DNA from 3 places in the Streptomyces sp. NPDC046887 genome. Region 1 is predicted to be linked to each of the others. Evidence: riboswitches for the same ligand, from Rfam matches in the RefSeq annotation. Region 1 holds a riboswitch; each other region holds the start of a gene.

Region 1 (10,062 bases):
CGCGCAGCCGGGGGTCGCGTACGGGACGCACCGGCCGCTGGTCGCCGCCGCGCTCCCACAGCAGTGCGGCGATCCGGGCAAGGAGGGCGTACAGATCGCCGTCGGCGTCGAGTTCACCGGCCACCCAGGCCCGGGCGAGGCCGAGCTCGCCGGGCTTCCAGAGCAGCCGGCGCAGCGCCCTGCGGTGCCGGACGACCAGGACCGGTGCGCCGGGCGGTCCGGCCTCGCTGCCGTCCCAGGCCCGGATGCGGACGGGCAGGGGTACGCCCAGGAGGTCCTGGGCGAGAGCGGTCAGCCGCGACGCGGCGTCGGCCATGGTGCACACCTCCGTGACGGTTCGGCGGAGTTCGCTGTGCTCGAAGCTCTGTGCTTGAAGCTCTGTGCTCGACTCCACGAGAACACCGGAGGTGCGGGCGCGCAGTCCCGAAACGAGGCAATGCGCGGGCAAAAAGGCCGGGGGTAAGGCCGGGGGTACGGGGGCGGTGCGCGGGCAAAGGGGCCGGGGGTACGGCGAAGGGGCCGCCCGCACCACGGATGGCGGGCGGCCCCTTCGACGAGGAGCGGTTTGGCTACCGGACGGTCAGGAGGCCTTGGCCTTCTGCGGGGCCGGCTCGGTGGCCGGCGCGGCCGGGGCGGGCTTGGCGGCCTCGTAGAACTCCTCGCGCGGCGTCTCCATGGCGCCGAGCGAGACGACCTCGCGCTTGAGGAACATGCCCAGCGTCCAGTCGGCGAAGACCCGGATCTTGCGGTTCCAGGTCGGCATGGCCATGCCGTGGTAGCCGCGGTGCATGTACCAGGCGAGGCGGCCCTTGAGCTTGATCTTCATCTTGCCCATGACGATCATGGCGACGCCCTTGTGGACGCCCAGACCGGCCACCGCGCCCTTGTTGGCGTGGCTGTACTCCTTCTGCGGGAAGCCCCGCATACCGGAGATGACGTTGTCGCCGAGGACCCGGGCCTGGCGCAGCGCGTGCTGGGCGTTCGGCGGGCACCAGGCGTTGGGGTTGCCGGCTTTGCGGCCGACCAGGTCGGGGACCTGGGCGTTGTCGCCGGCGGCCCAGATGTAGTCGGTGCCCTGCACCTGGAGGGTGGGGGCGCAGTCCACGTGGCCGCGGGGGCCGAGCGGCAGGCCGTAGCGGGCCAGCGCCGGGTTGGGCTTGACGCCGGCGGTCCACACGATGGTGTTGGAATCGACCTCAAGGCCGTTCTTCAGCACCACGTGGCCGTCGACGCAGGAGTCCATGGAGGTGTTGAGGTAGACCTCGACCCCGCGGCCCTCCAGGTGCTCCTTGCCGTACTGGCCGAGCTTGGGGCCGACCTCGGGGAGGATCTTGTCGGCGGCGTCGACGAGGACGAACCGCATGTCCTCGCGCTTGACGTTCTTGTAGTACTTGGCCGCGTCGCGGGCCAGGTCCTCGACCTCGCCGATGGTCTCCGCGCCGGCGAAGCCGCCGCCCACGAAGACGAAGGTCAGCGCCTTGCGGCGGACCTCCTCGTCGGTGGTGGAGTCGGCCTTGTCCAGCTGCTCCAGCACGTGGTTGCGCAGGCCGATGGCCTCCTCGATGCCCTTCATGCCGATGCCCTGCTCGGCGAGGCCGGGGATCGGGAAGGTCCGGGAGACCGCGCCGAGCGCGACCACCAGGTAGTCGAAGGGCAGCTCGTACGCCTCGCCGACCAGCGGCGCGACGGTGGCGACCTTGCGGTCCTGGTCGATGGTGGTGACGCGGCCGGTGAGGACTTCGGCCTTCGGCAGGACGCGTCGCAGCGGGACGACGACGTGCCGGGGCGAGATGCTGCCGGCGGCGGCTTCGGGGAGGAAGGGCTGGTACGTCATGTACGAGCGGGGGTCGACGACCGTGACGGTCGCCTCGCCGTAGCGCATCTTCTTCAGAATGCGGCGAGCTGCGTACAGGCCTACGTACCCTCCGCCTACTACGAGGATCCTGGGACGCTCCGTGGTGCTCATGCCATCGAGTATCCACCCGCCCCACACCCCCTGCTCGTGCGCCCCTTCACAAGGATGGGAAGCACCTCTGCTACACTGCGCCGCCCACGTGACCCAGGTCATGCCGGCGAGGGGGAACCGGAAGGGGTTCCGGGACGTTGCTCACCCCCCGTGAACTGCGCAGAGAGCGTTCCGTAACGCCCATGCGGCACCCCGGTTCACGCCTGGGAAACAGAGCCGTAGCCGCCCTGTGAACCTGCGAAAGGGCCCTGAGCGGCGGCCCGGTGACCACGAACGGCCCCCCGGACCCCCGTCAGGGCCCTTTTCCTTGTGAAGAACTTCACGAACCTTTTCCGGGGGCCACCAGCGAGTGGGCGATCCCGTCCAGGATGTCGTGCTCCGAGACCACCACCTCGGCCGCTCCGGTGCGCTCCATGACGGCCTGGAGGACCAGCGCACCGGCGGTGATGACGTCCACCCGGCCCGGGTGCATCACCGGGATCGCGGCCCGCTCGTCATGGCTCGCGGACAGCAGCCGGGCGGTGACCGCGTCCACCCGCTCGCGGCTGATCCGCGAGCGGTGGATGGCCGCCGAGTCGTACGCGTCCAGCTCCAGCGCGATGCCCGCGACCGTGGTCACCGACCCGGCCAGCCCGACCAGCACCCGCGCCTCCCGGATCGGCACCGTCCGCTCCGCCAGGTCCAGCGCGGCGGCGATGTCGGCCCGGATGGCGGCGGTCTCCGCCTCGGTGGGCGTGGAGCCGCTGACGTGCCGCTCGGTCAGCCGTACGCAGCCGATGTCCACCGAGCGGGCGGCCCGCACCGCGTCCCGGCCGACCACGAACTCGGTCGAGCCGCCGCCGATGTCCACCACCAGGTACTCCTCGGAGCCGGGCAGCTCCCTGGTCGCGCCGGTGAAGGAGAACTCCGCCTCCTGGTCGCCGCTGATCACCTCGGGCTCCACGCCCAGGATCTCCCGCACCCCGGCGGTGAACTCGTCGCGGTTCTCGGCGTCCCGGGAGGCGGAGGTGGCGGCGAACCGCACCTTCTGCACCCCGTGCTCCGCTATCACCGCCGCGTACTCCCGGCAGGCGGCGAAGGTGCGCTCCAGCGCCTCCGGGGCGAGCCGGCCGGTGCGGTCCACGCCCTGGCCGAGCCGGACGATGGTCATCCGCCGGTCCAGGTCGACCGCCTTCCCGGTCTCCGGGTCGATGTCGGCGACCAGCAGCCGGATGGAGTTGGTGCCGCAGTCCACGGCGGCGACCCGGGTCATCCGGCACCCCCCTGGCAGCCCTCGCCGGGCGCCACGCAGGGGCCCTTGGCCCACCACTCGGGCAGCATCGCGAGGGCCTCGTCGCCCAGCGGGTTGACCCCCGGGCCGGCCGCCAGCGAGTGGCCCACCAGGACGTGCAGGCACTTGACCCGGTCCGGCATCCCGCCGGCGCTGGGGAAGCCCTCCAGCACCTCGATGGCGTCCCGGCGGGCGAGGTAGTCCTCGTGCGCGGCCCGGTAGGCGGCGGCCAGCTCGGGGTCGGCGGCCAGCCGCTCGGTCATCTCCTTCATCACCCCGTTCGCCTCCAGGGTGCCGATGGCGGAGGCGGCGCGCGGGCAGGTCAGGTAGTACGTGGTGGGGAACGGCGTGCCGTCGGGCAGCCGGGGCGCGGTCTCCACCACGTCCGGGTTGCCGCAGGGGCAGCGGTGCGCGATGGCCCGCAGGCCGCGCGGGGGGCGTCCGAGCTGGGCCTGGAAGGCGGCGATGTCCGCCTCGGTGGGCTCGGTGCGTTCGGTGGGCGGAGGGGGCGTTTCCATGCCTGCCTTGGTTCTCTTGTCTCTCTGTGTCCCGCGGGACCGCCGGGTGCCGGTCCTTCGGGGCTGCTACGGGTCTACGGGTCCCGGGGGTCCGGGGAGGAGCGGTCGGCGCTGTCCACGCCGTCCCAGAGGTTGGAGTACCACGGGCGGTCGGCCGCGCCCGGGTCGCCGGTGCGCTCGGCGGCCGCGTCGGGGTCGATCACCGTGTAGCCGGTCTCCCCCGGCAGCACGTAGTGCAGGTGCTCGCGGGCCAGCCGGCGGACATAGGCGTCGTCCTGGAGCCGGGCCTTCTCGTCCCGCAGCCGCTCGACCCGCTCGGCCGCCTCGGCCGCGTTCCGCTTCTGCTCGGCGATCTCGCCGCGCTGGGAGACGTACTGCCGCATCGGGTAGGCCAGCGCCACCACCAGCGAGCAGACCACCAGCGCCAGGAAGGCGGCCCGGCCGGTGAGGCGGGAGCGGCGGTCCTGGCGGCGGGTCTGCGAGCGGTAGACGCGGGCGGCGGTCTCCCGGCCGAGCAGCCGCAGCCTGGTCGCGGTCGAGAACCGGTCCCGGGCCATCTCGCGCCTCCCCTCGCCCCGCCGGGCGGCTTCCCGCCCGGCACTTCCGGCAACGTACGTACGTCCCCGGACACGGTACGGGACCGCGGCCGGGGACGTACGGAAGGAGGCGGCGTGCGCCGTGCTGAGCGGGCGTCAGCCCTAACTCTCAGCCTCGGAGCTCTCAGCCCTCGAAGCGGAAGCGGGGGAAGGCGGAGCGGCCGGCGTAGACCGCGGCGTCGTCCAGCATCTCCTCGATGCGCAGCAGCTGGTTGTACTTGGCGACGCGCTCGGAGCGGGCCGGGGCGCCGGTCTTGATCTGGCCGCAGTTGGTGGCGACGGCGAGGTCGGCGATGGTGACGTCCTCGGTCTCGCCGGAGCGGTGCGACATCATGCACTTGAAGCCGTTGCGCTGGGCCATCTCGACGGCGTCCAGGGTCTCGGTCAGCGAGCCGATCTGGTTGACCTTGACCAGCAGGGCGTTGGCGATGCCCTCCTCGATGCCGCGGCCCAGACGCTCGGGGTTGGTGACGAACAGGTCGTCGCCGACCAGCTGCACCTTGGTGCCGAGCTTCTCGGTGATGGTCTTCCAGCCGGCCCAGTCGTCCTCGAACAGCGGGTCCTCGATGGAGACCAGCGGGTAGGCCTCGACCAGCTCCGCGTAGTAGTCGGTCATCTCGGCGGCCGAGCGGGACTTGCCCTCGAACGCGTAGGAGCCGTCCTTGTAGAACTCGGAGGCGGCGACGTCCAGGGCGAGCGCGATGTCCTTGCCGGGCTCGTAGCCGGCCTTCTTCACGGCCTCCAGGATGAGGTCCAGGGCCTCCCGGTTGGAGCCGAGGTCCGGCGCGAAGCCGCCCTCGTCGCCCAGGCCGGTGGCCAGGCCCTTCTCCTTCAGCACCTTCTTCAGGGTGTGGTAGACCTCGGCGCCCCAGCGCAGGGCCTCGGAGAAGGACTCCGCGCCGATCGGGGCGATCATGAACTCCTGGATGTCCACGTTGGAGTCCGCGTGCGAGCCGCCGTTGAGGATGTTCATCATCGGCACCGGCAGCAGGTGCGCGTTGGGGCCGCCCAGGTAGCGGAAGAGCGGGAGGTCGGCGGCCTCGGAGGCGGCGTGCGCCACGGCGAGGGAGACGCCGAGGATGGCGTTGGCGCCGAGCGAGGACTTGTCCGGGGTGGCGTCCAGGTCGAACATCGCCTGGTCGATCAGCCGCTGCTCGGTGGCGTCGTAGCCGACGAGCTCCGGGCCGATCTGCTCGATGACGGCGAGGACGGCCTTCTCGACACCCTTGCCGAGGTAGCGGTTGGTGTCCCCGTCGCGGAGCTCAAGGGCCTCGAACGCGCCGGTGGAGGCACCGGACGGGACGGCGGCACGGCCGGTGCTGCCGTTGTCGAGGCCGACCTCGACCTCGACCGTGGGGTTGCCTCGCGAGTCGAGGATTTCCCGGGCTACGACGACGTCGATGGACGGCACGAGCATCTCCTTCTGGGATGTGACGCAAGGGGTGACGCGTGGAGTGCAGGGCCGGTAGGGCCTTGCGGCAAGAGCCTAACCGCCCGGGGGTCCGCCGCCCGCCGACGCCCGCCCGCTGGGACGAAAAAGGGGTCATCCGATGGGATCACCGGGCAAACGGCCGCAGACCTACCAGCCGGTAGCCGTGTCCGGCCCCCCGGGGCCGGATATGGCGGACCCCGGCCCGGACGGATCCGGGCCGGGGTCGCCGTACGCCGCCGGTGTCCGCGAAAAGCACCGGCGGCGCGCCAGTGGCGGCCCCGAGGGGGCCGCGGGGCTCAGCTCAGGTGGAGCTGCTGGCCCGGGTAGATCAGGTCGGCGTCGTCGACGATGTCCTTGTTGAGGTCGAACAGCTTGCTCCAGCCGCCCTGGACCTTCTTCGCACCGGCGATGGTGGAGAGGGTGTCGCCCGTCTTCACCTTGTACTCGCCGTCGCCCTTCTCGACCTTCTTGCCGGTCGGGGTGGTGACCTTCTCGCCGGAGCCCGAGGCGGAGCCCGAGCCGGTGTCGGCCTTCGGGGCGGCCTGCGGCGCGGTGCGCTGCTGGCTGCGGGTGGTGGGCTGCTCGGCCTTGCGCTCCTGCTGCTGCGGCTGGGCCTGGGGCTGGGCCTGCTGCTGCGGGGCGGACTCCTCGCCGCCGCCGCTCTGCGCGGACGCGCCGGACAGGTCCACGCCGCAGCTCGGCCAGGCACCCTTGCCCTGGCTGGCGAGCACCTTCTCGGCGACCGCGATCTGCTGGGACTTCGAGGCCTGGTCGGCGGTGGGGGCGTAGCTGGTGCCGCCGTACGCGGCCCAGGTGGACGCCGAGAACTGCACACCGCCGTAGTAGCCGTTGCCGGTGTTGATGGACCAGTCGCCGCCGGACTCGCACTGGGCGACCTTGTCCCACTCGGCGGTGGTGGCGGCGGAGGCGGAGGTGGCGCCCAGCAGCGGGGCGGCCACGGCGGCACCGGTGATACCGGCGAACGCGGCGAAACGGACGGCCTTGGACGGGCGACGGTGCTTGGCCTTGCCGGAAAACAGCATGGGTCATCTCCTCACCGACGCCTGCGAGGTGAGCTGTCGGGTTCGGGCGAGTGAGTTGGCCCGGTCGCGCGGTGGCGACTTCACCCCAAGCCGGTCCGGTCGGTCGTACGGGACTCCTGACGAGTCCTCGCACGGCGGCCGTCCGCGGCACTTACCTTGGGTCCCCCGCTCCTGCCTTCGGCGCGTGAAGCGACGACTGTGCCCGACGGCCGGCGGCAGGATTCGGCGTTCCGGTCGGCGGGGCCCGCGGTGAGCGAGCGGTGACGACCGTAGACACAGACCTCGCCCGAGATCAAAAACGGACATCAAGGTCAATGCGCCCGTATCGCGGCGCCTGTGACGGGCGTTTGCGCTGGTAGCGGGCACAGTGGGCGTACCGGACGCACGAGGGGCGCCAGTTGGGCCAAAGAGACTCATGTCTCACTCGCGCCCCACCCGCCCAGAAATGGACAAACGGCCACGTAATCCCCTTGGGATCACCTGGCCGCAGGCCCGTTTCCGCCGCTGTCTGACTACTTCTGATCGTCCGTCAGCTGGAGGTCCTGACCGGGGAGGATGAGGTCGGGGTCGGTGCCGACGGTGTCCTTGTTGGCCTCGTAGAGGGCGGTCCAGCCGCCGTCCAGCTCCCGCTCCTGGGCGATGGCGGTGAGGTTGTCGCCGGGCTGGACGGTGTACGCGCCGGGGTCGGTGCCCACCGAGCCGCGCTCGGTCCCCTCGCCGCGCGAGGTGCGGGTCTCGCCCTCCCGCTCGCCCTCGGTGCCGTCGGCGGCGGTCTCCTCGTCGCCGGGCAGCCCCGGGCCGGTGGCGGCCGGCTGCTGGTCGCGTCCGGCCTCGTCGGCCGGGTCGGCGTCGGTGCTCGCGGACGGGTCGGCGGAGGGCTCGGTGGCCGGCTCCTCCTCGGGCGCGGGCTTGCCGCGGTGCTTCCCGGTGCCGGAGGCGGGCGCCTCGGTGTCCGCGGTGGTGGAGGCGGAGGCCCGGGCGTCGGCGGCGTCGGTCTTCTCCGGCGCCTCCGGCTCGATCTCGGGCCGGTCGGCGTCACGGGAGGCGGTGCCGGTGGTGGGCGGGGCGGCGTCCCGGTCGCCGTGCGGGGTCTCGGCGGACTTCGCCGGCTTGCCGTCCGGGTCACCGGCGGACGGGGACGGGGAAGGGGCCGGGTTCCGGGAGGCGTCGTCCTCGCCGAGCCCGGCGATGGGCGCGCAGGTCTGCCAGGCCGCCGCGCCACCGGCCGCGTACACCTTCTCGGCCACCGCGATCTGCTGGGAGCGGCTGGCCAGATCCGGCCGGGCGGCGTGGGTGAGACCGCCGTGGGACTCCCAGGTCTCCTGGGACATCTGGAGCCCGCCGTAGAAGCCGTTGCCGAGGTCGGCGCTCCACATGCCGCCGGACTCGCACTCGGCGACCCGGTCCCAGGTGGCGGCGTCGGCCGCGGTGGCGGTGCCCGCGCCCAGCAGCGGAAGGGCGATGGCCGATCCGGTCACCCCTGCCGCGACGACGATGGCGGGGGCTTGACGGGGTCGTCGGTGCCGGCCGTTCCCGGAGCGCATGCGGTGAGCCTTTCGCGTGACAGCTGAGGTGTCCGAGAAAGTAGCGGCATTCGAACGTCAGTCACAAGTCGATGCAGCGGAGATCACGCCAAGATCACAATTTTGACGCGGTGTCAGCTTGCGTCATGTCGGATATGACCGGACGAGCGGGGACCTACCGACTCCCCGGGCCCGCCGACGCGGGCGTGAAGGCGACCGGGAGTTGTCTCAGCCCCCGCATGATCAGGCCGCCGCGCCAGCGGAGTTCGGCCGGGTCGGCGTCGAGGCGGAGGTCGGGGAGGCGGGTGAGCAGGGTGGCCAGCGCGGTCTGGCCCTCCAGCCGGGCGAGCGGGGCGCCCAGGCAGTAGTGGATGCCATGGCCGTAGCCGAGGTGCTGGTTGTCCCGGCGGGCCAGGTCCAGGGTGTCCGGCTCGGCGAACCGCTCCGGGTCCCGGTCGGCGGCGGCGAGGACGACCAGCACCGGGTCCCCGGTGGCGATCCGCTGCCCGCCCAGGGTGAGCGGCTCGGTGGCGAACCGCCAGGTGGCCAGCTCCACCGGGCCGTCATAGCGCAGCAGTTCCTCCACCCCGGTCTCCAGCAGCCCCCGCTCCCCCGCGGCCAGCGACTCCTGCAACCGGGCCCGCTGGCCCGGGTTGCGCAGCAGCGCGTACACCCCGTTGCCGATCAGATTGACGGTGGTCTCGAACCCGGCGAAGAGCAGGATGAAGGCCATGGCGGCGGCCTCGTTCTCGGTCAGATGCTCACCATGGTCCGAGGCCCGAATCAGCCCCGAGATCAGATCCGTCGGCTCCTGACCCGGCTCGGCGCGCTTGCGATGGATCAGCTCGGCCAGATAGCCGCGCATCTTCTTCACCGATCGGGCGACGCCGCCGCGCGGCCCGCCCCCGTGGCGGATCATCATCCCCGCCCAGTCGCGGAAGTCGTCCTGGTCCTCGCGCGGGACGCCGAGCAGGTCGCAGATGGCGTAGATGGGCAGCGGGAAGGCGAACTCATGGATCAGGTCGGCGCTGCCGCGCGCCGCGAAGCCGTCGATGAGCCGATCGGTCAACTCCTGCACCCGGGGCGCGAACTCGGCCACCCGGCGCGGGGTGAACGCCTTGGAGACCAGCCGCCGCAACCGGGTGTGGTCCGGCGGGTCGATATTGAGCAGATGGGTCATCAGCTCGGCCTTGCGCTCGCCCGGAATGCCGGTCTTGCCCTTGGCGTGCGCCGGCTCGTCATGGTGCGCCGGGTTCTTGCTCAGCCGCTGGTCCGCCAACGCCTGCCGGGCGTCCCCGTACCGGGTGACCAACCAGGCCTCCACCCCGCTGGGCAGCCGCGTCCGGTGCACCGGCTCATGCTCCCGCAGCCAGGCGTACGCCGGATACGGATCGGTGGCGAACTCCCAGGTGAACAGCTCCGGCGCGGGGGCCCCGGAGACGGGGCAGTCGGCGGGGGTGTGTCCGGGGGCGGAACCGGGGGCGGTGCTCATCGGTCGCCGTCCTCCTGGTGCGTGGCGGCCTCGGCGTCCGAGCCGGGGGCCCGGGGGGCGGATGTCCCGGGGCCGGAAGGATCACCGTCCTCGTGGTCCTGACCCCTGCCCGCGGGCAGCCCCTCGGCAGCGCGGATGGCGTCGCGGTAGGCGCGGCCGGCGGCGCGGAGGGCGGCTTCGGGGTCGATGCCCTGGGCGTCGGCGCGGACGGCGAGGGCGAGC
Region 2 (10,062 bases), on a different contig from region 1:
GTCCACTCGGCGACCAAGTTCCTCGGCGGGCACGGCACCACCGTCGCGGGCGTCGTCGTGGACGGCGGCACCTTCGACTTCGGGGCGCACCCCGACCGCTTCCCGGGCTTCACCGAGCCCGACCCCAGCTACCACGGCCTGCGGTACTGGCCGGCGCTCGGCCCGGGCGCGTTCGCGGTCAAGCTGCGTGTGCAGCTGCTGCGCGACCTCGGCCCCGCCCTCTCCCCGCACTCCGCCTTCCTGCTGCTGCAAGGGGTCGAGACGCTGAGCCTGCGCATCGAGCGGCACTCCGCCAACGCGCAGGCCCTCGCCGAGTGGTTGGAGCAGCGCGACGAGGTCGCCGCCGTGCACTACCCGGGCCTGCCGTCCAACCGCTGGTACGAGGCGGGCCGGCGCTATCTGCCGCGCGGCGCGGGCGCGGTGCTCTCCTTCGAGCTGCGCGACGGCGTCGAGGCGGGCAAGCGGTTCGTGGACGCCGTCGAGCTATTCAGCCATCTGGCCAACATCGGGGACGTACGCAGCCTGATCATCCATCCGGCGTCCACCACCCACAGCCAGCTGGACGAGGCGCAGTTGGCGGCGACCGGCACCTCGCCCGGCCTGGTGCGCCTGTCGGTGGGCCTGGAGAACCTCGCCGACCTCCAGGCGGATCTGGAGGCGGGCTTCCGGGCGGTCAAGGGCGCGGTGAGGGGAGCGGCCGGGGGCACGGCTGGGGACGCGGCCGAAGACGTGGCCAGGGACGTGGCCGGGGGCGCGTTCTGAGCAGGTCGCTGCCGCCGTCCGGGATACCCCTGGCGGCGGCCTCGGGGGGCTGGCGGGAGGGGGATCCGGCGGGAGGGCGCCGGTGGTACACCCGCCGGGCGCCGCTGGGGCTGGAGGCGGGCGGGGAACTCCCCGGTCTGAGAATGGCGTACGAGACCTGGGGCACGCTCGCGCCGGACCGCGCCAACGCGGTGCTGGTGCTGCACGCCCTCACCGGCGACAGCCACGCCGCCGGCCCGGCCGGCCCCGGACACCCCACCCCCGGCTGGTGGGACGGGCTCATCGGGCCGGGGCGCGCGCTGGACACCGACCGCCTGTTCGTGGTGGCGCCCAATGTGCTGGGCGGCTGCCAGGGCAGCACCGGGCCGTCCTCGCGCCGGGCCGACGGCCGCCACTGGGGCGGCGACTTCCCCTTTCTGACCCCGCGTGACCAGGTCGCGGCCGAGGCCGGTCTCGCCGACGCACTCGGCGTCGACCGCTGGGCGCTGGTGATCGGCGGCTCGATGGGCGGGATGCGGGCCCTGGAATGGGCCGTGACCCACCCCGAACGCACCGGCGCGCTGCTGCTGCTCGCCACCACGGCGGCCGCGAGCGCGGAGCAGATCGCCTGGGCGTCGATCCAACTGCGCACGATCCGCGCCGACCCGCACTGGCAGGGCGGCCACTACCACGGCACCGGCCGGGCCCCGCACACCGGACTGGGCCTCGCCCGCCGCCTGGCCCATGTCACCTACCGCAGCGAGCCCGAACTCGCCGCCCGCTTCGGCCGCGCCGCCCAGGACACGGAGGACCCCTGGCGTGGCGGCCGCTACCGGATCCAGTCCTACCTCGACCACCACGCGGCCAAGTTGGCCCGCCGCTTCGACGCGGGCAGCTATGTCGTGCTGACCGAGGCCATGAACGGCCACGACATCGGCCGGGGCCGCGGCGGCACCCGGGCCGCACTGCGCCGGGTGACCGCCCGGACCCTGGTCGCCGGCATCGACTCCGACCGCCTCTACCCACCGTCCCAGCAGGCGGAGTTGGCGGCCGGCATCCCCGGTGCCGACCGCCCACGCGTGCTCCGCTCTCCGCATGGCCACGACGGGTTCCTCATCGAGGTGGAGCAGGTCGGCGCGCTGGTGACCGAACTGCTCCACTGAGCGGTCGGCCCGAGCGGGCCGTAGGCCGGACGGACCGGAGCCCGAGCGGGCCGGAGCCTCCACCGCCCCTGGTGCGGCAGCGGCCGCCGGCCGGGAGCGAGCGGGCCACGGGGATGCCGATCGGCCGGGTCGGCCGACTCTCCCGTCCGCGCCGACGGTTCCCGCTGCGGTGGCAGGCCGGTTACGGACCGGTGGCGGACCACCGACCTTCGACTGACGGCCCCCCCGGCCCGCCGTACCCGCCCTAGGAGACCGGGCCCGCGAGCACCGCCACCGGCTTGGCCAGGGGGGTCCCGGAGCCGTCGCGGCGGGGGTCGGGCTCGGGGAGCTCGACCGGGGCGCCGGTCTTCTGGGCGGCGCGGGCCGGGGCGGCGCCCGCCCAGGCCAGGATCAGGTGGTCCTCACCGCGCAGGAACCGCTGGCAGCGCACCCCGCCGGTGGCGCGGCCCTTGCGCGGATACTGGTCGAAGGGGGTCAGCTTGGCCGAGGTGGCGGCCGTGGCGTCCAGCGCTCCGGAGGAGCCGGCCACGGTGAAGACCACCGCCTCGGCGGAGGGGTCCACGGCGGTGAAGGACAGCACCTCGGCGCCGGCGGCCAGCTTCACCCCGGCCATGCCGCTGGCCGGGCGGCCCTGCGGGCGGACCTGGGCGGCCGGGTAGCGCAGCAACTGGGCGTCGGAGGTGATGAAGACCAGGTCCTCCTCGCCGGTGCGCAGCTCCATGGCGCCGACGATCCGGTCGCCCTCCTTGAGGGTGATGACCTCCAGCTCCTCCTTGTTCGCCGGATAGTCCGGGACCACCCGCTTGACCACGCCCTGGAGGGTGCCCAGGGCCAGGCCGGGCGAGGACTCCTCCAGGGTGATCAGGCAGAGCACCTGCTCGTCCTTCTCCAGGGTGAGGAACTCCGAGACCGCCGCCCCACCGGAGAGGTTGGGCGTGGAGGCGGTGTCCGGCAGCTGGGGCAGGTCGATCACCGCGAGCCGCAGCAGCCGCCCGGTGGAGGTGACCGCGCCGACCTCACCGCGCTGGGTGGCGAGCACCGCGGAGACGATCACATCGTGCTTGGTGCGCCGGCCCCCGGCGTCCGGCAGCGGCTCACCGGTGACGGTGCGGGCCAGCAGACCGGTGGAGGAGAGCAGCACCCGGCAGGGGTCGTCCGCCACCTCCAGGGACTGCGCGGCGACCGGGGTGCCCGCCGACTCCAGCAGCACGGTGCGCCGCTCGGTGGCGAACTTCTTGCCCACCGCCGCCAGCTCGCCGGAGACCAGCTTGCGCAGCTCGGTGTCGGACTCCAGGATCCGGGTCAGCTCCTCGATCTCCCCGGTGAGCTTGTCCCGCTCGCTCTCCAGCTCGATCCGGTCGAAGCGGGTGAGCCGGCGAAGCGGGGTGTCCAGGATGTACTGGGTCTGCACCTCGCTCAGCGAGAAGCGCTCGATCAGCCGCTCCTTGGCCTGCGCGCTGTTGTCGCTGGACCGGATCAGCCGGATGACCTCGTCGATGTCGAGCAGCGCGACGAGCAGGCCCTCCACCAGGTGCAGCCGGTCGCGCTTCTTGCCGCGGCGGAACTCGCTGCGCCGGCGCACCACCTCGAAGCGGTGGTCGAGGTAGACCTCCAGCAGCTCCTTGAGGCCCAGGGTGAGCGGCTGGCCGTCCACCAGCGCCACGTTGTTGATGCCGAAGGACTCCTCCATCGGCGTCAGCTTGTACAGCTGCTCCAGCACGGCCTCCGGGATGAAGCCGTTCTTGATCTCGATGACCAGGCGCAGCCCGTGCTCCCGGTCGGTGAGGTCCTTGACGTCCGCGATGCCCTGGAGCCTCTTGGCGCCCACCAGGTCCTTGATCTTGGAGATGACCTTCTCGGGGCCGACCGCGAAGGGCAGTTCGGTGACGACCAGGCCCTTGCGGCGGGCGGTGACGTTCTCCACGGCGACGGTCGCGCGGATCTTGAAGGTGCCGCGGCCGCTCTCGTACGCGTCCCTGATCCCGGACAGCCCGACGATCCGGCCGCCGGTGGGCAGGTCCGGCCCCGGCACGTACCGCATCAGGGTGTCCAGGTCGGCGCCCGGGTGCTTGATCAGGTGCCGGGCGGCCGCGATGACCTCGCCCAGGTTGTGCGGCGGCATATTGGTCGCCATGCCGACCGCGATCCCGGAGGCGCCGTTGACCAGCAGGTTCGGATACGCGGCGGGGAGCGCGACCGGCTCGCGCTCCTGGCCGTCGTAGTTCGGGTTGAAGTCGACGGTGTCCTCGTCGATCGACTCCGTCATCAGCGAGGTGGCGTCGGCCATCCGGCACTCGGTGTACCGCATCGCGGCCGGCGGGTCGTCGTTGCCCAGCGAGCCGAAGTTGCCGTGGCCGTCGACCAGCGGCAGCCGCATCGAGAACGGCTGCGCCATCCGCACCAGGGCGTCGTAGATCGAGGCGTCGCCGTGCGGGTGGAGCTTGCCCATCACCTCGCCGACGACCCGGGCGCACTTGACGAAGCCTCGGTCGGGGCGGAGACCCATCTCGTTCATCTGGTAGACGATGCGGCGGTGCACCGGCTTCATGCCGTCCCGCGCGTCGGGCAGGGCGCGGGAGTAGATGACCGAGTAGGCGTACTCAAGGAAGGAGCCCTGCATCTCGTCCACGACGTCGATGTCGAGGATGCGCTCCTCGAAGCCGTCGTCGGGCTGCGTGGTCTTCGTGCTGCGGCGGGCCATCGCGGCTACGGCTCCTTCACCAACAAGGCTGATCTGACGAACAAGGCTGATCTGACGCGGACCATTGTGGACCGTGCCACTGACAACGCGGACCGCGACCCGGGCGGAAGTGGGGCACACACCCGGGCACAACCGGTCGCACCACCGCACCGGGACGGCCCGCCACCCCGTACGAGGGAAGCACCGGCCGCCCGGGAACTTCGCCGGGTCCCGGTCCGCTTGCATACAGTGGCAGGACCTTGAGCAACGGCAGGGCACCTCGGGGCGTCGGACACCTCCGCGCACCCCGGCGGCCACCCCGCCGAGCAGGACTCTTCCACATCGCGATCGAAGGGACGTACATGCCCATGGGTCACACGGACGCCGCCCGAGCCGGCTCCGGCGGACTGACGGCGACCGAGCACCGACTGGCCAACGGCCTGCGCGTGGTGCTCTCCGAGGACCATCTGACCCCGGTCGCCGCGGTCTGCCTCTGGTACGACGTCGGCTCCCGGCACGAGGTCAAGGGCCGCACCGGACTGGCCCACCTCTTCGAGCACCTGATGTTCCAGGGCTCGAAGCAGGTCTCCGGCAACGGCCACTTCGAGCTGGTGCAGGGCGCCGGCGGTTCGCTCAACGGCACCACCAGCTTCGAGCGGACCAACTACTTCGAGACCATGCCCGCCCACCAGCTGGAGCTGGCGCTCTGGCTGGAGGCGGACCGGATGGGCTCGCTCCTCGCCGCGCTGGACGAGGAGTCCATGGAGAACCAGCGCGACGTGGTGAAGAACGAGCGCCGCCAGCGGTACGACAACGTCCCCTACGGCACCGCCTTCGAGCGGCTGACCGCCATGTCGTACCCGGAGGGCCACCCGTACCACCACACCCCGATCGGCTCGATGGCCGACCTGGACGCGGCCACGCTGGAGGACGCGCGGGAGTTCTTCCGCACCTACTACGCGCCCAACAACGCGGTGCTGTCGGTGGTCGGCGACATCGACCCCGAGCAGACCCTCGCCTGGGTCGAGCGCTACTTCGGCTCCATCCCCTCGCACGACGGCAAGCAGCCGCCCCGGGACGGCTCCCTGCCCGACACCATCGGCGCCCAGTTGCGCGAGGTGGTGGAGGCCGAGGTCCCGGCCCGCGCCCTGATGGCCGCCTACCGGCTGCCGCAGGACGGCACCCGCGAGTGCGACGCGGCCGACCTCGCCCTCACCGTCCTCGGCGGCGGCGACTCCTCCCGGCTGCACAACCGCCTGGTGCGCCGAGACCGCACCGCCGTCGCGGCCGGCTTCGGGCTGCTGCGCCTGGCCGGCGCGCCCTCGCTCGGCTGGCTGGACGTGAAGACCTCCGGCGGCGTCGAGGTCCCCGACATCGAGACCGCCGTCGACGAGGAACTGGCCCGGTTCGCCGCCGAGGGGCCCACCCCCGACGAGATGGAGCGCGCCCAGGCCCAGCTGGAGCGCGAGTGGCTGGACCGGCTCGGCACCGTCGCCGGGCGCGCCGACGAACTGTGCCGGTACGCGGTGCTGTTCGGCGACCCGCAGCTGGCGCTCACCGCCGTCCAGCGGGTCCTGGACATCACCCCGGAGGAGGTGCGGGCGGTCGCCGAGGCCCGGCTGCGCCCCGACAACCGCGCCGTCCTGGTCTACGAGCCGCTGGCCGCCGAGGCCGACGAGCAGGACGACACGAACGACAGCATCGGTGCCGAGCAGGAAGTGGGGGCGGACAAGTGAGTGAGACCGCCGAGTCCCTGACGTCCATGGAGTTCCACCCGCAGCCCCAGCCGGGCGCCGCGAAGCCGTGGGCCTTCCCCGCCCCCGAGCGCGGCACGCTGGACAACGGCCTGACCGTGCTGCGCTGCCACCGCCCCGGCCAGCAGGTCGTCGCCGTGGAGCTGTCGCTGGCCGCCCCGCTGGACGCCGAGCCGGCTGGACTGGAGGGCGTGGCCACCATCATGGCCCGGGCGCTCTCCGAGGGCACCGACAAGCACTCCGCCGAGGAGTTCGCCGCCGAGCTGGAGAAGTGCGGCGCCACCCTCGACGCGCACGCCGACCACCCCGGCGTCCGGGTCTCCCTGGAGGTCCCGGTCTCCCGGCTCGGCAAGGCCCTCGGGCTGGTCGCCGAGGCCCTGCGCGCCCCCGCCTTCGAGGCGGGCGAGGTCGAGCGCCTGGTGCGCAACCGGCTGGACGAGATCCCGCACGAGAACGCCAACCCGGGCCGCCGGGCCGCCATCCAGTTCTCCAAGGAGCTGTTCCCGGCCGACTCCCGGATGTCCCGCCCCCGCCAGGGCACCGAGGAGTCGGTGGCCGGGATCGACGCCGCCGCGGTGCGCGCCTTCTACGAGGCCCATGTCCGCCCGGCGACCGCCACCGCGGTCGTGGTCGGCGACCTGGACGGGACCGACCTGGACGCCGTCCTCGCCGACACCCTCGGCGACTGGACCGGGAACGCCGGCGCCCCGCGCACCATGCCGCCGGTGACCGCCGACGACACCGGCCGGGTTGTCATCGTGGACCGCCCCGGCGCCGTCCAGACCCAGGTGCTGATCGGCCGGGTCGGCCCGGACCGGCACGACCGGGTCTGGCCGGCCCAGGTGCTCGGCACCTACTGCCTGGGCGGCACCCTGACCTCGCGGCTGGACCGGGTGCTGCGCGAGGAGAAGGGCTACACCTACGGCGTACGGGCGTTCAGCCAGGTGCTGCGCTCCGGCCCGGAGGGCGTGGGCGCGGCGATGCTGGCCATCAGCGGCTCGGTGGACACCCCCAACACCGGCCCGGCGCTGGACGACCTGTGGAAGGTGCTGCGCACCCTGGCCGCCGAGGGCCTGACCGACCCCGAGCGGGATGTGGCGGTGCAGAACCTCGTGGGTGTGGCGCCGTTGAAGTACGAGACGGCCGCCTCCGTCGCCGCCACTCTGGCCGACCAGGTGGAGCAGCACCTCCCCGACGACTACCAGGCCCAGCTGTACGCCGCGCTCGCCGCGACGGGCACGGTGGAGGCCACCGCGGCGGTCGTCAGCGCCTTCCCGGTGGACCGGCTGGTCACCGTGCTGGTCGGTGACGCGGCGCAGATCAAGGAGCCCGTGGAGGCGCTCGGTCTCGGCGCGGTGACGGTCGTCCGCAGCTGACCCTCCCGTCCGGCCCACGGACAGGTCGATCCGACCTCTCGGCAAGCGGACCCCGGTACTCCGAAGTGGGTGCCGGGGTCCGGTCGTTTGTCCGGATTGGTAGGGAGGGGGCGGCTTGGCGGTGTGGCGTGCGCAACAAAAGGCCGAGACCATTTGGATATTGAAAGATCGGACGCTTAGCGTCTGATGCGCTGTCCGCCCGCTGCATCCGCCGCATCCGCGGCATCGGACAGCGATCGCCGAGTCCCCGTCAGGCGCGAGCCTGGGGAGCCGGGGACCCACAGTCCCCTGGGGTGAATCGGGTGCCTTCGCCGTTAGGCGGAGGGGCCCGTAGGAGACCTTCCTGCTCCGAACCCGTCAGCTAACCCGGTAGGCGAGAGGGAAGGAAAGGACCAGCCGCTTCATGGCGTTCACCCGTGCCACCGGGAAGCACCGCGCCCCCAGCCGTACGAACGTTCTGACCCGCAAGGGTGCGCAGGCCGCCGGTATCGCCGCGCTGGCCGGCGGTGGAGTGATCGGCTCGCTCGCCTCCCCGGCGTTCGCCGCCGACACGGAACTGCCGCACTCCATGCCGGATCTGGCCGATACCGGTCTGAACCAGGCCGTCACCACGGACGTCATCGCCGAGCGGGTCGGCGCCCAGGCCCAGGCCCAGCAGCTGGAGGCCACCGAGGACGCCGCCAAGGCGGACGCCCAGGCCAAGGCCGAGGCCGAGTCCATCCGCAAGGCCGAGCTCCGGTTCAAGGCGGCCCGTGACGCCAAGGAGCGCGCCGACCGCGAGGCCAAGGAGCGCGCCGAGCGCGAGGCCGAGCGCAAGCGGCTCAACTCCTTCCAGTCGCCGGTGGCCGGCTCGTATGTGAGCACCTCGTACCAGGCCGGCGGCGGCATGTGGTCCTCCGGCAGCCACACCGGCATCGACTTCCACGCGGCCTCCGGCACCCAGGTCGTCTCCGTGGGCGCGGGCACCGTCGTCGAGGCCGGCTGGGGCGGCGCGTACGGCAACAACGTGGTGATCCGGATGAACGACGGCACCTACACCCAGTACGGCCACCTCTCCCAGCTCAGCGTCTCGGTCGGCCAGAGCGTCACCCCGGGCCAGCAGATAGGCCTGGCCGGTTCCACCGGCAACAGCTCCGGCCCGCACCTGCACTTCGAGGCCCGCACCGGCGCGGACTACGGCTCGGACATCGACCCCGTGGCGTACCTCCGCTCGCACGGCGTCAGCCTCTGAGCCGCACGCCCCCGTACACCTTCCGAAGGCCCCGGTTCGATGGAACCGGGGCCTTCGTGTGCCACCAGGAACTGCCTGCGGAATTCGGCCGGTTCACCGGCCGGGGTGTCGCCGGGGTGTCGGAATTCCCGGCGGGCTGCCATAGAGTCGGGGGAAACGGGAACGGCCCCGGCATGAATTGCGGCCGCGAGGCGGGTGTGTTTCACGCGGCCCGCCGTGGATTACCTGGGAGGTTCGTGATGCGTGTTCCGGCGCACTCGGTGTGCACGGCGATCCGCGACGACATCATCACCGGAGTGTTCGAGCGCGGCGGCCGGCTCACCGAGGAGCAGCTCGCCCGCCGCTACGGCGTCTCCCGGGTCCCGGTGCGCGAGGCGCTGCGCACCCTGGAGTCGGAGGGGTTCGTCACCACCCGCCGGCACGCCGGCGCCTGTGTCGCCGAACCCACCGAGCAGGAGGCCGCCGACCTGCTGGAGGTGCGGCTGCTGGTGGAGCCACTGGGTGCCGCGCGGGCCGCCCGGCGGCGTACCGAGGCCCATCTGAAGGTGCTGCGCGGGCTGGTCCGGCTCGGGCAGGAGCGCGCCCGAGCCGGCCGGGGCGAGGATCTGCGGCCGCTGGCCGGCTGGTTCCACGGGACGCTGGCCCAGGCCTCCGGCAGCCCGGCGCTCACCGCGCTGCTCACCCAGCTGCGGCAGAAGATCGCCTGGATGTACGCGGTCGAGCAGCCGGCCCGGCCGGGGGAGGTCTGGGCCGAGTACGGCGCCATCGTGGACGCGGTGGCGCGCGGCGACGCCGAGCGGGCGCGGGCGCTGACCGCCCAGCACGTGGAGCGGCTGGCCGGCGCGCACCGGCTGCGGATCCCCGCGCCCCGGCGGCCCGCCGGGCGGGTGAGGACTTCGCAACATCCCGTCAACACCGTCGGCGTCCGCACTTAACGCGGGCGGCGTACAAACGGAGTCGGGACGTATACGAAGCCGGGTCGGCCGTATGCAGAAGCGAGTCGGCGTGTGCGCACCGGTGCCACCGGGAATCCCGGTGATTTCCCCTGCCTTCCCGCTCCTTGCGTGAACGCGCGGTAATTCTGCGGCGGAATGCACGAGGAAATTCCCGGTGTGGG
Region 3 (10,062 bases), on a different contig from region 1:
GATGCCGCCCCCGGCGACCGGATGTACCGCACCGGCGACCTGGTACGGGCCCTGCCGGACGGCCGGCTGGCCTACCTCGGCCGGGCCGACGGGCAGGTCAAGCTGCGCGGCCACCGGATCGAACTGCCGGAGATCGAAGCCGCATTGGCCGCCCGCCCCGAGGTCGCCGAGGCCGTCGCCGTGCTCCGGGAGGACGTCCATGGCGCGCCCGGGATCGTCGCCTACTACCGGCCCGCCGCCGGGGCCGCCGGTGACACCACCCCCGAGGCCCTGCGGGCCCAGCTGGCCGCCGCTCTCCCCGCGTATATGGTCCCGGCCGCCCTGGTCGCCCTGGACCGCTTCCCGGTCACCGTCGGCGGCAAGCTGGACCGGGCCGCGCTGCCCGCCCCCGGGCCCGCACCGGCCGAGCCGGGGACGGCCGACGGCCCGGCGGGCGGGCTGACCCGCTCCGAGCAGCTGATCGCCGGGGTCTGGGCGGCCGTGCTGAACGCCCCCCGCATCGGACCGGAGGACAACTTCTTCAAGCTGGGCGGCCACTCACTGCTGGCGATCAAGCTGGTCTCCCGGGTCCGCGCCGAACTGGGCGTCGCCCTGCCGGTCAAGGCCGTCTACGCCCACCCCCGGCTGCGCGACCTCGCCATCCACATCGACGGGCTCATCGCGGCCCAGGACCGCTGAGGACGAGAACCCCATGGCATCCACCACCCCGTTGTCGTACGCCCAGCGGCGCCTGTGGTTCCTGGGCCGCCTGCACGGGCCCTCCGCCACCTACAACGTGCCCCTGGTGCTGCACCTCGACGGGGTGCCGGACCGCGCGGCGCTCGCGGCGGCCCTCACCGACCTGGCCGAACGGCACGAGGTGCTGCGCACCGTGCTGCCGGCCGGCCCGGACGCCGAACCACTGCGCCGGGTGCTGCCGGCCGGCGCCCTGCCCGCTCTGGACGTGGTCGAGTGCGCCGACGCTGCCGAACGCGACCGGCGGGTCACCGAGCTGGCCCGCCGGCCGATCGACCTCACCATCGAACCGCCCTTTCGCGCCGCCCTGTTCACCGAAGGCGGGGCCACCGCCACCCTGGTGCTGCTGATCCACCACGCGGCCACCGACGGCGGGTCGCTCCGGCCGCTGCTCGCCGACCTCGGCCAGGCCTACCGGGCCCGGCTGGGCGGCCGGGCGCCCGCGTTCGCGCCACTGCCGGTCTCCTACGCCGACTACGCGCTCTGGCAACGGGAACTGCTCGGCGACCCCGACGACCCGGAGAGCCTGGCCGCCGAACAACTCGGCTACTGGCGCGGGCTGCTGGCCGGTGCCCCGGAGCTGCTGCCGCTGCCCACCGACCGGCCCCGCCCCACCGAACCCACCGGCCGGGGCGGCACCGTCACCGCCCGCCTCGGCGCCGAGGAGCACCGGGGACTGCTCGCCCTGGCCCGCGCCCACCGTGCCACCCTGCCGATGGCCGCCCGCGCCGCGCTCGCCGCCACGCTGACCGCCCTCGGCGCGGGCACCGACCTGGTGATCGGCACCCCGGTCGCCGGCCGCCCCGAGGACGAACTGCACGACCTGGTCGGCTTCTTCGTCAACTCCCTGCCCCTGCGCACCGACACCTCCGGCGACCCGACCGCCGCCACCCTGCTGGAACGGGTCCGCGACGCCGACCTCACCGCCCTGGAGCACCAGGACCTCCCCTTCGACCTGCTGGTGGAGCGACTGGCCCCGGACCGCGCCCTCGGCCACCACCCCTTCTTCCAGACCATGCTGACCGTGGACGCCGGGACCCCGGCGTACCCGATCGCCCTCGGCGGGGGCCTCACCGCCCGGCTCGCCGACGCCGACCTGGCGGCCGCCAAGTTCGATCTGACCTGGTACTGCGCCCAGCGCCACACCGAGGACGGCGCACCCGGCAGGCTCGACCTCACCCTCGGCTACGCCCTGGACCTCTTCGACGCCCGGACGGCCGAGCTGCTGCTGACGGCGTATGTGCGGGCGCTGGGCGCCTTCGCCACCGCGCCCGAGCGGCCGATCGGCTCGCTGGAACTGCTCACCCCGGCCGAGGCCGCCGCCCGGCCGAGACGTACCGCAGCCCATGCCGCCCCCGCCCCGGACGACGGGGCCGGGGGTCGCGCGGATATGGCCGACCCGCGCCGGGAGATCCTGTGCGGACTCTTCGCCGAGGTGCTGGGCCGTGAGGAGTTCGCCCCGGACGGCAACTTCTTCAAGAGCGGCGGGCACTCGCTGCTCGCCGGGCGGCTGGTCAACCGCATTCGGGGCGCCCTCGGACTGGACGCGGCCATCCGCGACCTGTTCCTCGCCCCCACCCCCGCCGCCCTGCACCACCGGCTCACCACCCGGGAGCCGGCCGCCGGCACACCCGGGCGGCCGCCGTTGACCCCCGTACCGCCGGCGGAGCGCCCCGAACGGCTGCCGCTGTCGGCGGCCCAGCGCGCCCTGTGGCTCCAGGACCGGATCGACGGCCCCTCCGCCACCTACCACGCGCCGATCGTGCTCCGGCTGGACGGCATACCCGACCGGGACGCGCTGGCCGCCGCGCTCGCCGACACCACGGCCCGCCACCCGGTGCTGCGCACCTGCTACGCGTCGGTGGACGGCGAGCCGTACCAGCGGATCGCCCCCGCCTTCACGCCCATCCTGGAGACCGTCCACACCACCCCCGCCCGGCTGGACGCCGAACTGACCGCCCATACCCGCCGCCCGCTGCCCCTGGCCGGTGAACCACCCCTGCGCACTGCCCTGTTCACCACCGGCGACGGCACCGCCACCCTGCTGCTGCTGATCCACCACATCGCGGTGGACGGCTGGTCGCTGACCCCGCTGCTCCGGGACCTGGGCGTCGCCTACACCGCCCGGCTCGCCGGCCGCGCGCCCGACGTCGCACCCCTCCCGGTCTCCTACGCCGACTACGCCCTCTGGCAGCGGAAACTGCTCGCCGACCCGACCGCCCTGCTCGACCACTGGCGGACCGCCCTCGACGGACTTCCCGCGCGGACCGCGCTGCCCCACGACCGGCCCCGCCCGGCCGAACCCAGCGGTCGGGGAGCCACCGTCACCGCCACCACCGGCGCCACCACCCGGCGAGCGCTCACCGCGCTGGCCCGCGAACACCGCGCCACCCTCTTCATAGTGGCCCACGCCGCACTCGCCGCGGCCCTCTCCGCCACCGGTGCCGGAACCGACCTCGCCCTCGGCACCCCGGTCGCCGGCCGCCCCGACCAGGCCCTGCACGAACTGGTCGGCTGCTTCGTCAACTCCCTCGCCCTGCGCACCGACCTCTCCGGCGACCCGACCGCCGCCGAGCTGGTGGAACGGGTGCGGGACGCCGACCTTGCCGCCTTCGACCACCAGGACCTGCCCTTCGCCACCCTGGTGGAGCAGCTGGGCGGCCCGGACGACACCAGAAGCCTCGGCGAGCACCCCTTCTTCCAGACCATGCTGACCGTGGGCGGCGCATCGGACCCGGGCCCCGTCCGCCTCGGGCCGCTCTCCGCCACCGCCTCCTCCACCGATCTGGCCGCCGCCAAGTTCGACCTCTCCTTCCACTGCGCCCCCACCGCCGACGGCCTGGCAGTCCATCTCACCTACGCCGAGGACTTGTTCGATGCCGGGACCGCCCACCTCCTGCTCTCCGTCTACCTGCGGACCCTGGAGGCCTTCGCCACCCGGCCGGACAGCCGGCTGGGCGCGCTGGACCTGGTGACGGCGGAGGAGGCGGCTGAGCTCCGGCGCAGACACGACGCCCTTCGGGCAGCCGCGCCCCCCGCCGAACGGCCCACTGCGCCATCCGCCAAGGCCCCCTCACCCCGCGAGGAGATCCTCTGCGCCCTCTTCGCCCAGGTGCTGGACCGGGACCGGATCGGCCCGCATGACAACTTCTTCCGCTGCGGCGGCCATTCGCTGCTCGCCAGCCGGCTGGTCAACCGCGTCCGCGCGGTGCTCGGCGCCGAGACCGGGGTACGCGATCTGTTCCTCGCCCCGACCCCCGCCGCCCTGCACCGCCGGCTCACCGAGGCCGAGACGGCCGCCGGAAGCGGCGCCGGGTCCCGGCTCCCGCTCCGCCCCGTGCCCGGCCGCCCCGCTCGCGCGCCGCTCTCCTACGCCCAGCGCCGGCTCTGGTTCACCGACCAACTGGCCGGATCCTCGGCCGCGTACAACATCGCCCTGGTCCGCCGGCTCGACCGGCCGCTCGACCCCGCGCTGCTGGCCGCCGCCCTCACCGATGTGGCCGACCGCCACGAGGTGCTGCGCACCGGGTACGGGGTCGCCGACGGGGAGCCCTACCAGGAGGTACGGCCGGGCGCCCGGCCCCCGTTGGAGCTGGGCTTCCCCACCGACACCGCCGCCGCGGTGGACGAGGCGGCCGCCCATGTCTTCGACCTCACCCGTGAACTGCCCTTCCGGGCCTGGCTCTTCCTCCCGGTGGACGGCTGCGGTCAGCAGACCCTGGTGGTGCTGGTGCACCACATCGCGGCCGACGGCCACTCCACCGGCCGGCTGCTCGACGACCTCGGGCACGCCTATACCGCCCGCGCGGCCGGTCAGGCGCCGGGGTGGGAGCCGCTGCCGGTCCAGTACGCCGACTACACCCTCTGGCAGCGCGCCCGACTCGACACCGTCCCTGATCAACCGGGCTACTGGGAGACGGCGTTGGCCGGACTTCCGCCGCTGACCGACCTGCCCACCGACCACCCCCGCCCGCCGGAGCCCTCCGGGCGTGGAGCGCTGCTGCCCTTCGCGGTGCCCGCCGAGGTGCACCGGGGACTGGCCCGGATCGCCCGGGAGGCGGGCGCCACCCTCTTCATGGTCGTCCAGGCCGCCCTGGCGGCTGTCCTCACCCGTCAGGGCGCGGGCACCGACCTCGCTCTCGGCACGGCGGTCGCCGGGCGGGAGGACGAGGCGCTGGACCGGCTGGTCGGCTTCTTCGTCAACACCCTGGTACTGCGCACCGACACCTCGCGCGACCCGTGCTTCACCGAGCTGGTGGCCAGGGTCCGGGAGGCCGACCTGGCCGCCTACGCCCATCAGGACACCCCCTTCGACCTGCTGGTGGAGCGGCTGAACCCGCACCGCTCGGCCGCCCACCACCCGCTGGCGCAGATCATGCTCCAGGTGCACCGGGCCGCGCCGGCGGGCCCGGACCGGGACGGCGGCCATCCGCTCGCGGGCGGGACCCTCCCGTACGGCTCCGCCACCGCCAAGGCCGATCTGACCTTCGCCCTCACCGAGCGACTCGCCGAGCAGTTCACCGAGCAGCTCAACGAGCAGCTCAACGAGCGGCTCACCGAGGCGGGGGAGGAGGGCGGTCTCGCCGGTGTCCTGGAGTACGCCACCGATCTGTGGACGGCCGAGGGGGCCCGGCGGCTCACGACCGCGCTCACCGGCGCGCTGGCCGCCTTCGCGGCGGATCCCTCGGCCCGCCTCTCCACCCTGCCGGCCGGCCCCGGCCACCGGGGCGAGCGCCCCCTGATCGACGGCTACCGGGTGGACATCGGCCAGGTCGAGCGGGTCCTCGCCGCCCACCCCCAGGTGACCGCCGCCGAGGTCCGGGCGGAGGGGGAGCGGCTGGTCGCCGAGGTGAGCGGAGACGTGGACGAGGACGAGCTGCGTGCCTGGGCGGCCGACCGGCTGCCCGAGTACGCGGTCCCGGCCACCGTGCGCACCCCCGGCCGGGAGTCTCGGGATGCCGGCGCCCCGGGTCAGCGGCCGGCCCACGACCCCGGCGGGCCGCTTCCCCTGCTGCTGGCACTCTTCGCCGAGGTGCTGGGCGGTCGGCCGGTCGGGCCGGACGACAACTTCTTCCGGTCCGGCGGACACTCCCTGCTGGCGGTACGGCTGCTCAACCGGGTCCGCGCCGAGCTGGGCCGGGACCTCACCCTTCGGGAGGTCTTCCGCCACCCCACCCCGGCCGCCCTGGCCGCCCATCTGGCCGCCACCGGGGCCGCCCCGGCCGCCTCCCGGCCCGCGCTCCGGCGCCGCCGGGTGCCCCAGGGGTGAGCCGAGGGGGCGGGAGCGGACGCGCGGCACCCCTTTGGCGCAGCCCGACGCGGTGGACACCGGGTAACCACGGTACGGAGCACCCGTCGGCCCGGGCGGGCGCTCCGTACCGCCCGGGCCGCGTCCCCCACCGGGACCCGGCACCGCCCCGCCCCCTCCCGAGGAGTGCCGCCGTGAACCCGACCCCGACCGAGCCGCCCATCGCCAACACCGAGCAGGCCGAGGCCTGGAACGGCTACGAGGGCGAGCACTGGGCCCGCCACCAAGGCCGCTGGGACGCGGTCAACGAGGGGTACTGCGCACCGCTGCTCAACGCCGCCGCGATCGGTTCGGGAGACAGGGTGCTGGACGTCGGCTGCGGCTCCGGGCGCACCACCCGGCTCGCCGCCGAACGCGCCGCGACCGGCGGCGCCACCGGCCTGGACCTGTCCGCCCCCATGCTGGAGCGGGCCCGGGCCACCGCCGAGCGGGAGGGGATCCGGAACGCGGAGTTCCTCCGCGGCGACGCCCAGGTGTACCCGTTCGAGCCGGGTTCCTTCGACCGGGCGATCAGCCGCTTCGGGCTGACCTTCTTCGCCGATCCGGCGGCCGGCTTCGGCAACATCGGGCGGGCGCTGCGCCCCGGCGGGCGGCTGGCCTTCGTCTGCCCGGCGGAGCCCGAGGCGAACGAGTGGCTGGCCGCCCTCACCTCGCTGAAGGACATCGTGCCCATGGGCGGCTTCGGGGCCGCGGGCAAGCCGGGGATGTTCTCCCTGGCCGATCCCGCCGCCATCCGGTCGGTGCTCGCCGCCGGCGGCTACGCCAACCCCGGTGTCCACCGGGTGGAGGCGTACGGGGAGTGGGGCGCCGACGCCGAGGAGGTGGCCGCGTTCATGCTGGGGATGGGGCCGGGGCGGCATCTGCTGTCGCAGGTGGGGCCCGAGGCGCGCGAGGAGGCGGGCCGGCGGCTGACCGGGGCGCTGCGCCGGTACGAGAAGGGGGACGGCCCGCTGCGACTGCGCTCCACCGCCTGGCTGGTCACGGCCGAGCGCCCGGAGTGAGACCCCCGTCAGCTCATGCCGGAAGGCCGGCCGCGCGGGGCGGCCGGCCTTCCGGCAGGTTCACGGCGGTGGCTCCCCGTACCGCCTGACACGGGGAGCCGCCTGCCATCGGCCTAGTAGGGGCCGTTGACGTTGTCGATGGAGCCGTAGCGGTCGGCCGCGTAGTTGCAGGCGGCGACGATGTTGGCGACCGGGTCGTAGCTGTCGGTCGAGGTGCCGGCCACGTGGTACGCCTGGAAGGTCGGGTCGATCACCTGGAGCAGGCCCTTGGACGGGGTGCCGTTGACGGCGTTGACGTCCCAGTTGTTGATGGCCAGCGGGTTGCCGGAGGACTCGCGCATGATGTTGCGGTGGATGCCCTCGTAGCTGCCGGGGATGCCGTTCTGCGCCATGACGTCCAGGGCCTCGCGGATCCAGCCGTCCAGGTTGTCGGCGTACGCCGTCTTGGCGGCGGCGGGCTTCGCGGCGGCCGGGGCGGCCTTGGCGACGGCCGGCACGGCCTCCGGCTTCGTCGCGGCGGCGGCCTGGGCGACGCTGAGCTTCAGGCCCGGGCGGATCAGCGAGGGGTCGGCGCCGACGGCGGCGCGGTTGGCCTCGTACAGGCTCTTCCAGCCGCCGGCCACCTCATGGGAGCGGGCGATCGTGGACAGGGTGTCGCCGAGGACCACGGAGTACGTGGCGGGGGCGGCCTTGGCGGCGGCGGGGGCGGCGGTCTTCGCCTGGACGACGGCCGCGGCCGGGGCGGCGGCGGGAGCGGCGTGGGCGGTGGCCGCGCCGATCACCGGCAGGGCGAGCGCGGCGCCACCGGTGCCGACCGCGAGAACGCGGCGGGCCAGGGCGCTGTTGCGGACACGGCGGTGCTTACCCATTGCGGGCATGGTGCTTTCCTCTCCGGCGCCTACGAGGTGAGCTGTCGGGTTCGGGCTGGAGTTGCCCGGCCGCGGAATTCCGCGACTTCACCCCAAGCCGTTCCGCGGCTGTGCGGTCCGGCGCTTACCTGGGTCCCCCGCTCCTGCCGTGCGTGTGGGTGAGTGGGTGCGTGTCCGGACGGCGGCAGGATTCGGCGTTCCACCCGGAATGAGCGTGACCGTAGGCGAGGGAATCGGGGCAGAACAAGCGCCGATCTACCGCCGCACGGCCGGTAGTCGGCGAATTCCGGGAATTGGATCTCCCCGCCTTTTCTGGCGGCCCGTCAAATGCGCTGCCGTATAAGCATTGGATCAATTTCGGAAATGCGCATGTCATTTCCGGGCGGTGATGGACATCACGGGTCCGCCCTCGGTGGGATAAGTCAGTCTATGTTTCCCTAACTTGACCCATAGGGATCTAAAGCCCCAAAGGTGCGCCAGCTGTCAAAAGGGACAGATCGGTGCGCCTGTCCCGGACGGCCCGCGGCTACCAGGCCAGGTCGTCCAGCAGGGCGTCCACCGGCTGCCGGTCACCGTCCGCCGGGGACTGCTCGGTCCACATGACCTTCCCCTGCGCGGTGTAGCGGGTGCCCCAGCGCTGGGCGAACTGCGACACCAGATACAGCCCGCGCCCGCCCTCGTCCGTGTCGGAGGCCCGCCGCAGATGCGGGGAGGTGCTGCTGCCGTCGGACACCTCGCAGGTCAGCCACCGCTCGTACAGCATCCGCACATGGATCGGCGCCGAGCCGTAGCGGATCGCGTTGGTGACCAGCTCGCTCAGCATCAGCTCGGTGGTGAAGCCGATCTCCGCCAGCCCCCACGCCTCCAGCTGCCGCCCGCAGGCCGCCCGCACCTCGCCGACCGCGGCCGGATCCGGCGCCACGTCGAAGTCCGCCACCCGGGAGCGGTCCACCAGCCGGGTACGGGCCACCAGCAGCGCGATGTCGTCCCGCCGCCGCGAGGGCACCAGCGCCTCCACCACCGCCCGGCAGGTCTCCTCCGGAGAACGCTCCGGACGGCCGCCGAGCGCCGAGCGCAGCATCGACAGACCCGTCTCCACATCCTGCTCCCGGTGCTCGACCAGCCCGCCGGTGTACAGCACCAGCCGGCTGCCCTCGGCCAGGTCCAGCTCCACCGTCTCGTACGGCGCACCGCCCAGCCCCAGTGGCGGGGCCACCGGCACCTCCGGGCTGCGCACCGCCCCGTCCGGCCCCACCACCAGCGGTGCGAAGTGCCCGGCGGTCGCCACCGAGGCCCGCCCGGACACCGGGTCGTACACCGCGTACAGACAGGTCGCGCCCGTCACCGCGGCCACCCCCGCGCCGCCCTCCTCCTGGTCGATCCGGGACACCAGCTCGTCCAGATGGCCCAGCAGCTCGTCCGGCGGCAGGTCCAGCGCCGAGAAGTTGTGCACCGCGGTCCGCAGCCGCCCCATGGTGGCCGCCGCGTGCAGCCCGTGTCCCACCACGTCCCCCACCACCAGCGCCACCCGCGCACCGGGCAGCGGGATCACGTCGAACCAGTCACCCCCGACCCCCGCCTGGGCGGGCAGATACCGGTAGGCCGCCTCCACCGCGTCCTGCTCGGGCAGGCTGTGCGGCAGCAGACTGCGCTGGAGGGTGACCGCCATCGCGTGCTCACGGGTGTAGCGGCGCGCGTTGTCGATGGCCACCGCGGCCCGCGCCGCCAGCTCCTCGGCGAAGGCCAGATCCTCCGCCTCGAACGGCGCCGGCTGCTCCGACCGCCAGAAGTTCGCCATCCCCAGCACCACCCCGCGGGCCTGCAAGGGCACCGCGAGCAGCGAATGGACCCCGTACGCCAGCGCCGCGTCCGCGCCCGCCGGGTCCTGTGCCCGCCAGCCGTCGGCCAGCGAGAGGTCCGGCTCCAGCACCGCGTGCCCGCTCGCCAGCGCGGCCGCCATCGGCGTCGTCGGCAGCGCGCACCGCACCAGATCGCCCACCGGTTGCAGTGGGTGGTCGGCGCGCACCCCGCGCACCGCCGCCCGGCGCATCTCGGTCCGCTCACCCGTCGGCTCCTCGCCGCGCAGCACCGGGTCCAGCAGCTCCACCGTGGCGAAGTCGGCGAACCGCCCCACCGCCACCTCCGCCAG

The links. Region 1 has a riboswitch for cyclic di-AMP ahead of ABZ945_RS13655 (transglycosylase family protein). Riboswitches for the same ligand answer to the same signal wherever they lie in the genome.
Region 2: linked by a shared signal. The riboswitch ahead of ABZ945_RS09065 (M23 family metallopeptidase) and the one ahead of ABZ945_RS13655 (transglycosylase family protein) in region 1 are both predicted to bind cyclic di-AMP.
Region 3: linked by a shared signal. The riboswitch ahead of ABZ945_RS17165 (LysM peptidoglycan-binding domain-containing protein) and the one ahead of ABZ945_RS13655 (transglycosylase family protein) in region 1 are both predicted to bind cyclic di-AMP.

Annotation. Positions count from the first base shown of each region.
Region 1 is NZ_JBEYXH010000011.1:85,922-95,983, reverse strand. Features, by position in the region: gene ABZ945_RS13685 (cyclopropane-fatty-acyl-phospholipid synthase family protein) at 1-316, opposite strand, end outside; gene ABZ945_RS13680 (NAD(P)/FAD-dependent oxidoreductase) at 581-1,966, opposite strand; gene ABZ945_RS13675 (Ppx/GppA phosphatase family protein) at 2,286-3,218, opposite strand; gene ABZ945_RS13670 (DUF501 domain-containing protein) at 3,215-3,754, opposite strand; gene ABZ945_RS13665 (septum formation initiator family protein) at 3,829-4,311, opposite strand; gene eno (phosphopyruvate hydratase) at 4,475-5,761, opposite strand; gene ABZ945_RS13655 (transglycosylase family protein) at 6,079-6,825, opposite strand; cyclic di-AMP (ydaO/yuaA leader) riboswitch at 6,829-7,018, opposite strand; gene ABZ945_RS13650 (transglycosylase family protein) at 7,338-8,303, opposite strand; gene ABZ945_RS13645 (cytochrome P450) at 8,524-9,840, opposite strand; gene ABZ945_RS13640 (nucleoside triphosphate pyrophosphohydrolase) at 9,837-10,062, opposite strand, start outside.
Region 2 is NZ_JBEYXH010000006.1:126,663-136,724, forward strand. Features, by position in the region: partial or broken gene ABZ945_RS09040 (bifunctional o-acetylhomoserine/o-acetylserine sulfhydrylase) at 1-684, shown strand, start outside; gene ABZ945_RS09045 (homoserine O-acetyltransferase) at 771-1,904, shown strand; gene ABZ945_RS09050 (DNA topoisomerase IV subunit A) at 2,149-4,605, opposite strand; gene ABZ945_RS09055 (pitrilysin family protein) at 4,953-6,320, shown strand; gene ABZ945_RS09060 (pitrilysin family protein) at 6,347-7,714, shown strand; cyclic di-AMP (ydaO/yuaA leader) riboswitch at 7,942-8,105, shown strand; gene ABZ945_RS09065 (M23 family metallopeptidase) at 8,118-8,945, shown strand; gene ABZ945_RS09070 (GntR family transcriptional regulator) at 9,185-9,880, shown strand.
Region 3 is NZ_JBEYXH010000016.1:53,926-63,987, forward strand. Features, by position in the region: gene ABZ945_RS17150 (non-ribosomal peptide synthetase) at 1-678, shown strand, start outside; gene ABZ945_RS17155 (condensation domain-containing protein) at 692-6,004, shown strand; gene ABZ945_RS17160 (class I SAM-dependent methyltransferase) at 6,178-7,044, shown strand; gene ABZ945_RS17165 (LysM peptidoglycan-binding domain-containing protein) at 7,158-7,922, opposite strand; cyclic di-AMP (ydaO/yuaA leader) riboswitch at 7,925-8,120, opposite strand; gene ABZ945_RS17170 (SpoIIE family protein phosphatase) at 8,440-10,062, opposite strand, start outside.